3 regions of the Arthrobacter sp. UNCCL28 genome follow, and region 3 is predicted to be linked to each of the others. Evidence: riboswitches for the same ligand, from Rfam matches in the RefSeq annotation. Region 3 holds a riboswitch; each other region holds the start of a gene.
What was found. Region 3 has a riboswitch for S-adenosylmethionine ahead of BLQ01_RS08280 (hypothetical protein). Riboswitches for the same ligand answer to the same signal wherever they lie in the genome.
Positions count from the first base shown of each region.

Region 1: it holds a riboswitch for S-adenosylmethionine, as region 3 does, so the genes downstream of both, BLQ01_RS03545 (aminotransferase class V-fold PLP-dependent enzyme) here and BLQ01_RS08280 (hypothetical protein) in region 3, are expected to answer to the same signal.
Region 2: it holds a riboswitch for S-adenosylmethionine, as region 3 does, so the genes downstream of both, BLQ01_RS13875 (DUF1737 domain-containing protein) here and BLQ01_RS08280 (hypothetical protein) in region 3, are expected to answer to the same signal.

Region 1 covers NZ_FMWE01000001.1:788,948-793,293, forward strand. The annotation lists gene BLQ01_RS03540 (class I SAM-dependent methyltransferase) at 1-442, opposite strand, end outside; gene BLQ01_RS03545 (aminotransferase class V-fold PLP-dependent enzyme) at 646-2,055, opposite strand; SAM riboswitch class IV at 2,087-2,200, opposite strand; gene hisN (histidinol-phosphatase) at 2,383-3,195, opposite strand; gene BLQ01_RS03555 (ribosome small subunit-dependent GTPase A) at 3,250-4,346, opposite strand, start outside.
Region 2 covers NZ_FMWE01000004.1:326,626-330,971, forward strand. The annotation lists gene BLQ01_RS13865 (aromatic amino acid ammonia-lyase) at 1-1,390, opposite strand, end outside; gene BLQ01_RS13870 (NtaA/DmoA family FMN-dependent monooxygenase) at 1,390-2,718, opposite strand; SAM riboswitch class IV at 2,884-2,996, shown strand; gene BLQ01_RS13875 (DUF1737 domain-containing protein) at 3,010-3,276, shown strand; gene BLQ01_RS13880 (rhodanese-like domain-containing protein) at 3,273-3,683, shown strand; gene BLQ01_RS13885 (O-succinylhomoserine sulfhydrylase) at 3,684-4,346, shown strand, end outside.
Region 3 covers NZ_FMWE01000002.1:814,548-818,893, forward strand. The annotation lists gene BLQ01_RS08270 (helix-turn-helix domain-containing protein) at 1-108, opposite strand, end outside; gene BLQ01_RS08275 (sodium:solute symporter family protein) at 375-1,910, shown strand; SAM riboswitch class IV at 2,184-2,303, shown strand; gene BLQ01_RS08280 (hypothetical protein) at 2,320-2,637, shown strand; gene BLQ01_RS08285 (hypothetical protein) at 2,634-2,825, opposite strand; gene BLQ01_RS08290 (VIT1/CCC1 transporter family protein) at 3,055-4,218, shown strand.

The sequences.
Region 1 (4,346 bases), on a different contig from region 3:
TCCGGGCAATTTCCGTACTCGCTGCGAGCGGTTCGCACCAGTGCCAGGCCTGGGCGACACTGACGACGTCGAATGCTGAGTCCGCCAGTCCGGTTGACTCGGCAGTTCCCTCCAACGCGACGACGTTGGGGTGGGACTTCCGCAGCTGGTCCAGCATGTCGGTGGAAGGATCGACGGCGGCAACGTCCAGTCCGCGCTCCACGAGCAGTGCCGTGAACTTGCCCGTCCCCGCTCCGATGTCTGCGGCTGTCCCGGCTCCTTCGGGAACCAGCCACTCGACGGAGTCCAGGGGATACCCGGGCCGTACGCGGTCGTAGTGCTCTCCGCCATCCTGGAAGCTTTGGCCGAATTCATGGCGGCGGTGGGCATGAAGCTTGGGTCCACGTGGTCCGGCCGGTGCGGGAATGGCGGGCCGCCCGTTCGAGGCAGCCGTAGAACGTATCGCCACCAAAGACTCCTTCACAGGCTCGCCAAAAAGGTACCCTACGAATTTACCGCAGCGGACACGATCTGATGCCTCGCGTCCGGGAAGCCCACCGGTCCCGATGGAGCGGCTTGCCCCACGGTGATGTCTTAGTCGGCGGTGATGTCTTGGTCCGCGGTGGCGCTGTAGTCGACGGTGATGACTTGGTCGGCGAGGACGCTTTAGTCCACGGTGCAGGGAGCGGCGCCTGCTGTGCCAGGAGTATTGGGAGCCCACTCCGGGTAGGTCCGGTGGTCATTGGCAGGTACCCAGCGGCCTTCGTCCACCACGTAGTCCCAGCCAAGTCCGTTGTCCTTAAGGCTCTCGATGCCCGCCAGCAGCCTTGTGGCGTCCTCCAACCGGGAGCCAACGCCAAAGCTTGCACGCAGGGATCCCGAGGGAAGGCCCAGGCGCTTGAGCAACGGGTGGGCGCAGAAGCGGCCGTCCCGGAGGCCAACGCCGTGCTCGGCGGCCAGATAAGCGGCGACCAAACCGGCGTCGAATCCTTCCACGGAGAAGTTGACGACGCCAATGGTGTCCACGGAGTCGGAGAAGATCCGGTGGACCGTCACTCCGTCAATGGCCTCAAGACCGTCCACCAGGTAGGAGCGGATGGCGGCCTCGTGGGAGTGCCAGGCCTCCTGGTCCAGTCCGGCGAGGACCTGCGTCGCCCGTGCAAGGGTTGCGGCGCCGAGCACGTTGGGGGAGCCGCCCTCGTGACGGGCGGGTCCGGTGGCCCAACTGACGGAGTCCAGTCGGGCTTCACGGACGGCGCCTCCACCGGCCAGGTGCGGGGTGCCGGCGTCGAGCCAGTCCGGACGGCCCACCACTACACCGGCACCGAAGGGCGCGTACAACTTGTGGCCCGAGAAAACGATGTAGTCGACGTCGGCTTCGGTGATGTTGATCCTGCGGTGGGGCGCCAGCTGGGCTGCATCCACCACGATCCTGGCGCCGTACTCATGTGCCAGAGAAGCGAGTTCGGCTATCGGGAGGATCTCACCGGTGACGTTCGAGGCACCGGTGACTGCGAGGAGGCTGACCCCGCCCTGCGCCAACTCGGCGCGGAGCTTGTCCAGCGTCGCGGCCAGCGTGGAGGCCGCGACCACGCTGCGGTGCGGGACGCCTTGCCAGGGGAGCAGGTTGGCGTGGTGTTCAATGTCCAGGTAGAGGACTTCGCCGGAGAACCGGCCATCGGTCTGCGGAAGGCAGTCGGCCAAAAGGTTCAGGGAATCGGTGGTGTTCCGTGTAAAAATGACGGAATCGTCCGGGCGCCCACCCACGAAGTCGCGCACGATGTTCCGCGAGTTCTCATAGACCGAGGTACTGATCTGTGAAGCATACCCAGCGCCGCGGTGCACGCTGGCGTAGTAAGGCAGGACCTCGTTGAGATATGCCGAGACGATGGTCAGTGCCGGAGCCGATGCTCCATAGTCCAGGTTGGCGTAACGAACGTGGCCGCCTTGGATCAGCGGGGCCTGCAGCTCGGCGCCTGTGACCGCGGCGAGCGGGCGGATTGCAGCAGCTGCCGGTGACGGGGCTTCTTCGACAAAGGAAGGAATGGCGTTGGCATCGAACGTGACAGTACTCATGGGACCTCATTCAAGAGGGACCCCCATAGGGGATCCGCGCTTGCCGCATCCGTTCCGGACCGGCCGGGTCGTCACCCGGGGCACCCCACCGCGAATGGAGGGTTGCCGGCCAGCAAACCGGGGTTTAGCACTGGCACTCGTGACCTGTAAAAAAGGTTAGGGCACCTCCAGCGGCCCTCCAAAGTCGCTGCGCAATGTTAAGCACTTTGTTACGTCAGGCTTGTAAAACGGATCTTTGGCGAAGAAAAAACGGCAGACGCCCACCAAAGGGGGCATCCGCCGTCGAATATTCGCTGAAAGGACCTAAACGTTGCCAGCGGACTGGAACTAGAGGAGATCGTCCAAACCTGGGTTGAGACGCTTGAGTACCTCTGAGTGCAGGATTGAATTGGTCGCCAGTGCGTTGCCGCCGAAAGGGCCGTCCTCGCCTTCAAGGGAGGTAAAGCGGCCACCGGCCTCAGTCACGATCGGGACGAGGGCCGCCATGTCGTAGAGGTTCAGTTCGGGCTCGCAGGCGATGTCCACGGCACCCTCGGCGACGAGGCAGTAGGACCAAAAGTCACCGTAGGCGCGGGTTCGCCAGACGTCCTCCGTCAGTCCAAGGAACTCGTCCAGGTTGCCGCGTTCCTTCCAACCGGACAGGCTCGAGTACGACAACGAGGCATCGGAGAGCTGGGTGACGTTGGAGACCTTCAACCGCGTGGCCGCAGCCAGGGACCGGCCCATGTAGGCACCCATGTCCTTGGCGGCCCACCAGCGCTTGCCCAAGGCGGGGGCGCTGACAACACCCACAACCGGTTCTCCCTCATCAACCAACGCGATCAACGTAGCCCACACCGGTACACCCCGGACAAAGTTCTTGGTGCCATCGATGGGATCAATGATCCAACGGCGCGAGCCATGTCCGGTGCTGCCAAATTCCTCACCCAGGACTGCATCGCGGGGACGCGAACGCGAGAGTTGACCCCGGATGGCTTCCTCGGCCGCTTTGTCAGCGTCAGTGACAGGGGTGAGGTCGGGCTTGGTTTCGATCTTGAGGTCCAAAGCCTTGAAGCGATCCATGGTTTGGGCATCGACGGAATCAGCGAGGACGTGGGCAAGGCGCAGGTCATCGTTGTAGGTGGAAACGGGATGGGTCATGCCACCAAACTATCCTGAAACATTCGCTGCGGGGGGAGGTGAAGCCCCAAACGATCAGTTGACGGTGCCCAGTTCCTTGGTCTCTTTTGCTTCCAACCGTGGGTCCGCACCCAGCAGCCGGCGCAGCGAAGCCAACCGCGCCACACCCGACGGTCCGGCATGGCCCTCGTTCACCCATGAATCCAGTCCACAGTTGATGGCGGTGGCATCGTGCTTGCAGCCCCGTTCGCAAGCCTCGGTTCCAGGCTCGAGATCCGGGAAGGAATGCAGAATCCGGTCCGGATCCACGTGGGCAAGGCCGAAGGACCTGATGCCGGGAGTGTCGATGATCCAGCTGCCGGCCGGGGCGTCGGATAGTTTCAGGGCCAAGGCGGAGGAGGAAGTATGCCGGCCACGGCCTGTGACGGCATTGACGCCGCCGGTGGCCCGCTCTGCCCCCGTCAGGGCATTGACCATGGTGGACTTGCCGACGCCTGAATGGCCGAGCATCACGGTGACTTTTCCGCCGAGGTGGGAGCGCAGCTGCGCTACGGCATCCCTGTCCAGCCGGGCCGAGAGGCCGTCGTCGGATCGGGCGTCGATGCCGCCTGCTTCGGAGTCGGCGGTGCGGCTGATGATCACCGGGAAGTCCAGGCTGAGGTAGTTGGCGAGCAGTTCCGCTGGATCCTTGACATCCGCCTTGGTGATAAGAAGCAGCGGCTCAATGCCGGCGTCATAGGCTGCCACCAGGGCGCGATCGATGAACCCGGTGCGCGGTTCGGGGTTGGCGGCCGCCACCACAATGACCAACTGATCGGCATTGGCCACCACTACACGTTCGATCGGGTCGGTATCGTCGGCACTGCGGCGCAGGAGGGTCCGCCGTTCTTCCACCCTGACCAGCCTCGCCAGGGTGTCCGGCGATCCGGAGACGTCGCCCACCAAGGCCACGAAGTCCCCGGGTACTACCGGGTTCCGCCGCAATTCGCGGGCACGGGCAGCGATAACGACGCGGGCGTTCGCGGAATCCTCGTCCACAATCGCCCTGTAGCGCCCACGGTCAACGGTGATGATCCGGCCAATAACCGCGTCATCGTAGCTGGGCCTGTCCTTGGTCCTTGGCCTGGACCCTTTTTTGTTGGGTCGGATGCGGACGTCGGACTCATCCCAGG
Region 2 (4,346 bases), on a different contig from region 3:
CCACCGACTTTTCGAGTTGCTGCAGGGCCAAAGGGGCCAGCGTTGAATGGTCCTCGACGTCGGCAGACAGGGTTGGTGCGCCGAGGGTGGCCGGGGCGGCCAGGAACTTGAGTTCGGCCAACAGCCCGGCCGCGGAGTACCACAGCAGCCCGGGCAGTTCCTCCTGGGCAAGCCCGGCAGCCGGGGCAGACTCCAGTCCGGCCCCGGGTCCAGACCTCGCAGACGGGGCTTGAGTCGATGCTGCCTGCAGGTGCCTGGCCCGGATGGCCCGTTGCGGCGGATACAGCTTGGCGATGCGCCGCTCGCTGGAGATCCCCACGTGTGCCACCGCGACCCGCAGGCCTTCGAACGCAAGGGCCAGTTGCATCGGCTGGAAGTTCCCGCCGGACACCATGAGCCCGGACTCGACATCAACCAACGGATTGTCGCCGCGACCATTCAGCTCTACCTCCAACGCAGCACCCAGCTGCGCCACGAGGGATCGAAACGCCCCGTGCGTCTGCGGTGCGGCCCGGAAGGACAACGCATCCTGCACCGACACCTCGGGACGCACATCTTCCATCCAGCCACCACTGATCAGGTGGCGCACTGCAGCCGCCGAATCACCCTGGCCGTTTACCGCCTTGGCCGCTTGGATGGCCGACGAGAACGGACTGAGGTTCCCGCCGCCGTCGTACCTGGCGATGGTCTCCAGCGAGAGGGAAAGCGCGACGTCGGCCAGGCGGGCCAAATATTGCAACCGCACCAGGGCGAGGGTTCCGACGCCCACGGAGTAGGCGTTGGCGCTGACCAAGGCGAGCGCTTCGCCGGGCGCGAGGACCAGTGGCTGCAGGCCGGCGTCGGCGAGCGCTTTGGCACCGGGGATCAAAGTGCCGTCGGCGTCGAAGGCTTGGCCCTCACCAATGGCAACGGCTGCGACGGCGGCCAGCTGGGTGAGGTCCGAGGAACCCACCGAGCCTTCGCGCGGGATGGCGGGAAGGACTCCACGGTTCAGCATCTCCCCATAGAAAGCGGCTGTCTCCGGGCGCACGCCGGAACCTCCCCGGCTGAACCCGATGAGCCGGGCCAGGATCACAGCGCGGGCAGCGGGACGGTCCAGATAGGAGCCCACGCCGCTGTTGTGATACCTGACGACTTGGATTTGATACGCCAGCAGTGACTTCTCCTCCACAGCGGTATCCCTGCCGGATCCAAGCAAAGTGTTGAGCCCGTAAACCCGCTGTCCGGCGGCCGCCGCATGCTCCAGAACATCCCGTGAGCGGGTCATCAGAGTCAACGCATCTTGATTGAGTTTCACGTGGAACGAGGACTCAGCGGCCGTCAGGGCAACACTCCGCGCGGAAATCGGCGTCATCCCCAGATGAAGGGTGCGGGGCTCAACAGAGGCCATCAAAAGTCCAGGAGGTTCTGCCGGAACCCACCATTGCCGTAACTCTTCCTCAACAGGCCACGGCGCCGCAGTTCGGGAGTGAGTTTATCCAGCACGCCATGGACCGTCACCGGATCCACAAAACCGGAAAAGAGGAACCCGTCGCCGCCCACCTCGGAGCCGGTGGACTCAAGGTAGTCGGCAATCTGGCCCACCGTGCCGATGATCGAATCCCCTGCCCCGCCGCTCCGGGCCTGCAGGATCTCACGCAAAGTGGAACCGGGAGGCGCCGCCTTGGCGAAGTGTTCCAAGGTCCCCTGGTTGCTGTTGGTACTCAGTTCCGGCAGTGGAGCATCGAGGTCGAATTGTTTGAAGTCGATCACCGAAAGATACGAAATGGAGTTGAGCTGGCTGTCGATGTCCCGCTGGGTGAGCTCGCGGCGCTGGGCCCGCAAGTCCTCAGCCTCGGCGGTAGAGCCAACCACGGTGGGCTTCAGGACGAAAAGTACCTTGACGTCGTCGGGGTTCCTGCCTGCCTTGGCGGCCTCGGCACGGATGGAGTCCCGGTAGGCCTTCATACCGTCAACGCCGCGGGCCAAGGCAATGGCTACGTCGGCATGGCCACCTGCGAACGCTTTCCCCCGCGGTGACGCCCCGGCCTGCACCAACACGGGTTCTTCAGGCAAAGGCGCCGTGTTCAGGGGACCGCGTACCTTGAAGAAGTCGCCGTGGTGGTTGATCGGATGCACTTTGCTGTGGTCCGCGAACATGCCGGCTTCCACATCCTCAACCACAGCGCCAGGTTCCCAACTCCGCCAGAGCCGCCTGACGACGTCGACGAATTCCTCCGCCTTTTCATACCGGAGGTCGTGTTCTATCTGCTGGTCCAGCCCGTAGTTCTGCGCGGCGAGGTCGCTGCCGGACGTCACCACGTTCCAGCCCAGCTGCCCTTCCGAGAAGTGTTGCAGCGTGGCCAGGAGCCGGGCAGCTGTGAAGGGCGGATAAAAGGACGCGCTGACCGTCGGGACGATCCCCAGGTGCTCGGTGGCGGACAGAAGATACGGGACCAGCGCCAGGGGATCATGCTTGGGTGCGAAGGAGGCATGAGCCAGGGAGACCTCCGCCGATCCGCCGTACGTGTCCGGCACGGTGAGGGAATCCTCAATGATGAAGAGGTCCAAACCGGATTGTTCGAACGCCCGGACGGCCTCTTGGTACAGGGCGGGTTTCTTCCAGTCGTAGCCCAGGCCGTAGCCCGGCGTCCCCCACCCCTGGACACCGAATCCGTGGCCTACAAACCATCCAAAGTGCAGCATGGGCTTGAGTGTAGAACTGCTCTGTCCGTTCACCGCGACCTGATTTCATGCGAAGTTACAGGGGGTCGTACTGGGTCAATTATGCTCCCGGGACGTCACATTTGGTGAGGTCCCGGGAGGCCTCCGATTACGCAACATGACGACCGGAGAACAGCACGCAAGTGCGGCCCAAGGCCGGTCGATGTTACGTTTTTCTTGAGTAATGAGTACCAGCGCAAAGCCCTGACTTGCTGGTCGGCAACCCTCTCTCCGGCGGGGTGCCTCAGGTGACTACTCGGCGTATCGACAAATTCGAACTGCAAGCGTGACTGAGGAGCACCAGCAATGCCTGAACCCACTGAAGAAAAACTCTCCTACCGCCTGATTACAGGCCCGGACAACCGTGAATTTTGTGAGCGTATCCATAGCGCACTCGCCGAGGGCTATGTGCTCCATGGCAGCCCGGCAGCAACGTTCAACGGCACCACCGTCATTGTTGCCCAAGCAATTGTCCTTCCCGCCGCGATCGCCAACGCTGACGCAGCCGTGGCCAACGCAGTGGACCAGCTTGAGAACTACGACGACGAAGAAGCATTCGAGGGCCACGCATGAGCTACGCAGGTGACCTGACCCCACAGGACGCGTGGGCCAAGCTTGAACAAGGCGCCATCCTGGTGGATGTCCGCACCGAGGGCGAATGGGCCCACATCGGCATCCCGGACACCAAAGCCACGGAGAACGATCCCCTCTTCATCCAGTGGAACCTCGCCGGCGGCATCCCTAATTCCCGCTTCATCGAGGACCTGCAGCAGCAGGCACCCGAGGACGAAGCCGTGGAGCTCGTCTTCATCTGCCGCTCCGGCCAGCGCTCCATCTCCGCTGCGATCGCCGCGACGCAAGCCGGCTTCACTGCCTACAACGTCCTTGAAGGCTTTGAAGGCGAACCGGACCGCTACGGCGAGCGCACCGTAAACGGCTGGAAAAACCGCGGCCTGCCGACGAACCTGGGGACCGAGTAAGTGACATTCAATCCCGACGCCGCCGGCTGGAGCCCTGACACCCAGGCCGTTCGCGGTGGTCTTGACCGCACCAATTTCCAGGAAACGTCCGAGCCGGTTTTCCTGAACTCCGGCTTTGTCTATGAGTCAGCCGCTGCGGCCGAACGTGCCTTCACCGGCGAGGACGAACGCTTCGTCTACTCCCGCTACGGCAACCCGTCCGTGGCCACCTTCCAGGAGCGGCTGCGGCTGCTCGAAGGAACCGAGGCATGCTTTGCGACGGCGTCCGGCATGTCCGCGGTGTTCACCGCCTTGGGTGCCTTGCTGGCTGCCGGCGACCGCGTGGTGGCCGCCCGTTCCTTGTTCGGTTCCTGCTTTGTGATCCTCAATGAGATCCTGCCCCGTTGGGGCGTGGAGACGGTATTCGTGGATGGCCCGGATCTGGACCAATGGCGTGAAGCCCTCTCGGAGCCGACCACCGCCGTCTTCTTCGAGTCGCCGTCCAACCCCATGCAGGAAATCGTGGACATCGCGGCCGTCAGCGAACTGGCGCATGCCGCCGGGGCGACCGTCGTCGTCGACAATGTCTTCGCCACTCCCCTGCTGCAGCGCTGCGGTGAGCTGGGCGCGGACGTGATTGTGTACTCCGGGACCAAGCACATCGACGGCCAGGGCCGTGTTCTG
Region 3 (4,346 bases):
AGCGTCCGCCACTTGCTCGATGGTGAGTCGCTGCGCCTGCCGGGCTGCGCGGATTCTGGAACCGATGGCAACGGGTACATTGCTCGGTTCAACGGGGAGAGCCTTCATTCACGAACCTTTCAGGCCTGTCATGTGGCCCTGTCATTGGAGCAATAGTAGCCGGGAGACGGGCCAACAAGGCCAGAATCCGCGTAACCATGACCAAAGCATCTTGACTGTTACTCCGATCACAACATATCCTCAGAGGCAACAAGTGTTGTCTGTGAGGCACACAACACCTCCCCAATCTCCAATCGTCAGCACAGAGACTTCGACGCTTCGCAGGAGTATCGTCGAAAACCCCAACCTCCGTGCATCAGCTCCAAGGACCGTTCATGGAATCTTCGGCTATTAACATCGCAATCGTGGTGGTGTACCTGCTTGCCATGCTGGCATTCGGCTGGTGGGGCAAGTCCCGCACCAAGAACAACAGCGACTTCCTGGTGGCCGGCCGCCGCCTGGGCCCCTTCCTTTACACAGGAACCATGGCCGCAGTGGTCCTCGGTGGCGCATCCACCGTGGGCGGCGTAGGCCTCGGCTACAAGTTCGGCATCTCCGGCATGTGGCTGGTCGTAGCCATTGGCTCGGGCGTCCTGCTGCTCAGCCTGCTGTTCGCCGGCACCATCCAGCGCCTGAAGATCTACACGGTCTCCCAGATGCTGAGCCTGCGCTACGGCAGCAGGGCAACACAGACCTCCGGCATCGTCATGCTGGCCTACACACTCATGCTCTGCGCAACCTCCACCGGCGCCTACGCCACCATCTTCGTGGTCCTCTTCGATTGGGAACGCTGGCTGGCGATCGCAGTCGGCGGCGCGATCGTCCTGGTCTACTCCACCATCGGCGGCATGTGGTCCATTACCCTGGCCGACCAAGTGCAGTTCATCATCAAGACCGTAGGCATCTTCTTCCTCATGCTCCCGTTCGTCATGAACGCAGCCGGTGGCATGGATGGCATCCGTTCACGGCTTGAGGACAGCTTCTTCCAGATCGACGGCATCGGCACCCAGACCATCATCACGTACTTTGTGGTCTACACCCTGGGCCTGCTGATCGGCCAGGACATCTGGCAGCGTGTGTTCACTGCCAAGACCCCCACCGTTGCACGCTGGGGCGGCGCCACCGCCGGTGTTTACTGCATCCTCTACGGCATCGCAGGTGCACTGATCGGCCTGGCTGCCCGTGTAGCCCTCCCGGATATCGACGTCGCAAACCTCGGCAAGGACGTTGTCTACGCAGAGGTTGCAACGCACATCCTGCCCGTCGGTATCGGCGGCCTGGTGATGGCAGCAGCTGTTGCCGCCATGATGTCCACCGCTTCCGGAGCGTTGATTGCAGCAGCAACGGTTGCACGCGCCGACGTAGTTCCGTTCGTGGCCAGCTGGTTCGGCAAGACCATCAACACCGATGACAGCGAGAACCCCGAGCACGACGTCAAGGCCAACCGCTACTGGGTCCTTGGACTCGGTGTTGTGGCCGTACTGATCTCCATGGCCGCACAGGACGTGGTGGTTGCCCTCACCATCGCTTACGACATCCTGGTCGGCGGCCTCCTCGTGGCAATCCTCGGCGGCCTGGTGTGGAAGCGCGGTACGGGCATCGCCGCCGCGTGGTCCATGGCAGTTGGCTCGGTGCTGACGCTTGCCCTGCTGATCCTCTTCGCCGTCGGTATCATTCCGAGTGCGGACGGCGTCTACGCCAACGAGCCGATCTACTACGGTCTCGCCGCCTCGTTCATCGCCTACGTGGTGATTTCGCTGCTCACCCCGCCCACCGACCCCGCAGTCCGTGAGGCCTGGGACAAGCGCGTTGCCGGGGCCGTCTCTGAGGAACTTCCCCCTGAGGCCCACCCGGTCAGCAGCCACAAGTAGGACCCCACGCAATACCCCAACAACAAAGTTCGACGGCGGCGCCTCCCCTTTTCGGGGAAGCGCCGCCGTTGTTTTTCCCCGGGGAAGAGGGCGTTGCGTGGCCCGCTTTGCTCCCTAAAACCTCGCCAAAGCCCGCAGAGCAGGCCTCACAACGGGAAGGAAGAGGGCGTTGGGTGGCCCGCTTTGCTCCCTAAAACCTCGCCAAAGCCCGCAAAGCAGGCCTCACAACGGGAAGGAGGGAGGGGTGGGTGCTGTGCGGTAGGGTTGTCCCAGCTTCAAGAGATGTGGTGCCAAGCTCCGACTGGCCACACACCAACCCCATGTTCACGGGTGGTTCGGATGAGGAAGCGGCCCGTCCCGGACCAGAGACAACCGAGCGGGCAAGAGCACTCCCCCAAGGAGAAGTCCCTTGCCGTACCAAGGCGCTACCACCCCGGCCGACTCATCAGACCCGGCAATTTCCAAGCCCACGGCCCCCGTTGCCTCGACGGTCGCGGTGATTCCCGCCGTCGATCTCTTCCTCGGCACGGTGACGATCGTGGCAAAAGCCGGAACGGCGAAGTTCCGCCATCCCCAACCGCACCTGATCGCGGGGGCGTTGGCCCGGGCCGTCAGGCCCACCCGCTGGTGCGGGCCGACCAGGACCCTCACGGTGACTGTTGCCGCCGTCGGCCAACGGGCGGGTGCGCAGCAGCACTACACCCTCACCGACCAGGACCCGTCCTAGATCTCCTCGTCTTCCTCACGGAATTCTTCAGACTCGTCCAGGGGAACCACGCGTTCGTCGTCCTCCGGGGCGTCTACTTCCTCTACCCAGGGCTCGTCCACTGGCTGATCTTCGGCGTAATCGTAGGCCGGGTCGGACTCAATGGTGGTCCGTTCCGGGTGGTTGGCGTGTGATTCGGTGGTGTCCATGGTGCAACCTCCGTCTCGCGGGCCGCTCAAAGCCCTGGTGACCGTGTGCGGGGTGGGCCCCGCCCCTGTCCTTCCATCTGAGCACCGGCGCAGGCGAGGGTCAAGGGCCCAAAATTACGGTGCGCCGAACATTCCGATTGAGGAATACCGGCCAAAAAACCGCGCAAATACGCGGTACAGTGGGGCGTGCAATGGGGCCGCAACTACCCCACCCAGCACAGGAGAAAAAGTGCAAAAGCACCAGGAATCCCACGGTTCGTCGAGCCCCGCTCCGGACCCCGCCCCCGAAACAGCAGACCCCGGCAACGCCTCGCAGCATCCCACGTCCTCGGACATCCGCCGCTGGCGGCAGTACCTGGCCGACGAGCGGGCCGAAGCCGCCGTCTACCGCGAACTCGCCCAGCGACGCGATGGAGAAGAGCGCCAAATCCTGCTGGCTCTGGCAGAGGCCGAAGGCCGCCACGAGGCCCACTGGCTCAAGCTCCTGGGCGAGCACGCCGGAATGCCCAAGGCAGCATCTGCCCGGAGCCAGTTCCTGGGCTTCCTGGCCCGCAACTTCGGATCAGTCTTCGTACTCGCCCTGGCCCAGCGCGCAGAGGGCCGCTCCCCTTACGGCACCGAACCCGCAGCAACTCCTGCCATGGTGGCTGACGAGCAGATCCACGAGGAAGTTGTCCGTGGCCTGGCAACGCGTGGACGGAACAGGCTCTCCGGAACTTTCCGGGCCGCGGTCTTCGGTGCCAACGACGGTTTGGTGAGCAACCTTTCGCTGGTCATGGGCATGGCCGCAACAGGTGTGCCCAGTCCCGTGGTGCTGATGAGCGGAGTGGCAGGCCTATTGGCTGGCGCGTTGTCCATGGGCGCCGGGGAGTACGTCTCGGTCCGCTCCCAGCGCGAACTACTCAACGCTACGTTGCCAACGCAAGCCACCCTCACGGCCGCACCGTCCCTGGACATCGAGCACAACGAATTGGTCCTGGTCTACCTAGCCCGCGGAATGACGCGTGAGGCCGCAGAGCACCGGGCCGCGGAGCGCATGGGCTTGTTCAGCTGCGATTGCGATCCCAGCCTTTCCTTGCAGCCTGAGAAGCCTGCCACCGATGAGCACGAATCCGTTGGCTCGGCGTGGGGCGCGGCAATGTCCAGTTTCTGCTTCTTCGCCTCCGGCGCCATCGTTCCCATCCTGCCTTTCATTTTTGGGATGACCGGCTTCGCCGCCTTGGTAGTGGCCGGCGCTTTGGTGGGCGTCGCGCTTCTGGCGACCGGCGCCGTCGTGGGCTTGCTGTCCGGAACCTCGCCGCTGAGCCGCGGCCTGCGCCAGCTCGCGATCGGGTTGGGAGCAGCTGCCGCCACCTACGGGCTGGGCCTGGTGTTCGGCGCCACCATCGTCTAGTTTGGACGGCTCCCCCCGCAGCCCGTAATGTTGGTTCGTCCTCCGCGCTGCCCCGCGTGACCAGGGCGTGAGGAATGGAGAACCGTGGACTCAGAGCGGGAAACGCGTGCGCCCAGACACCGGCGTGC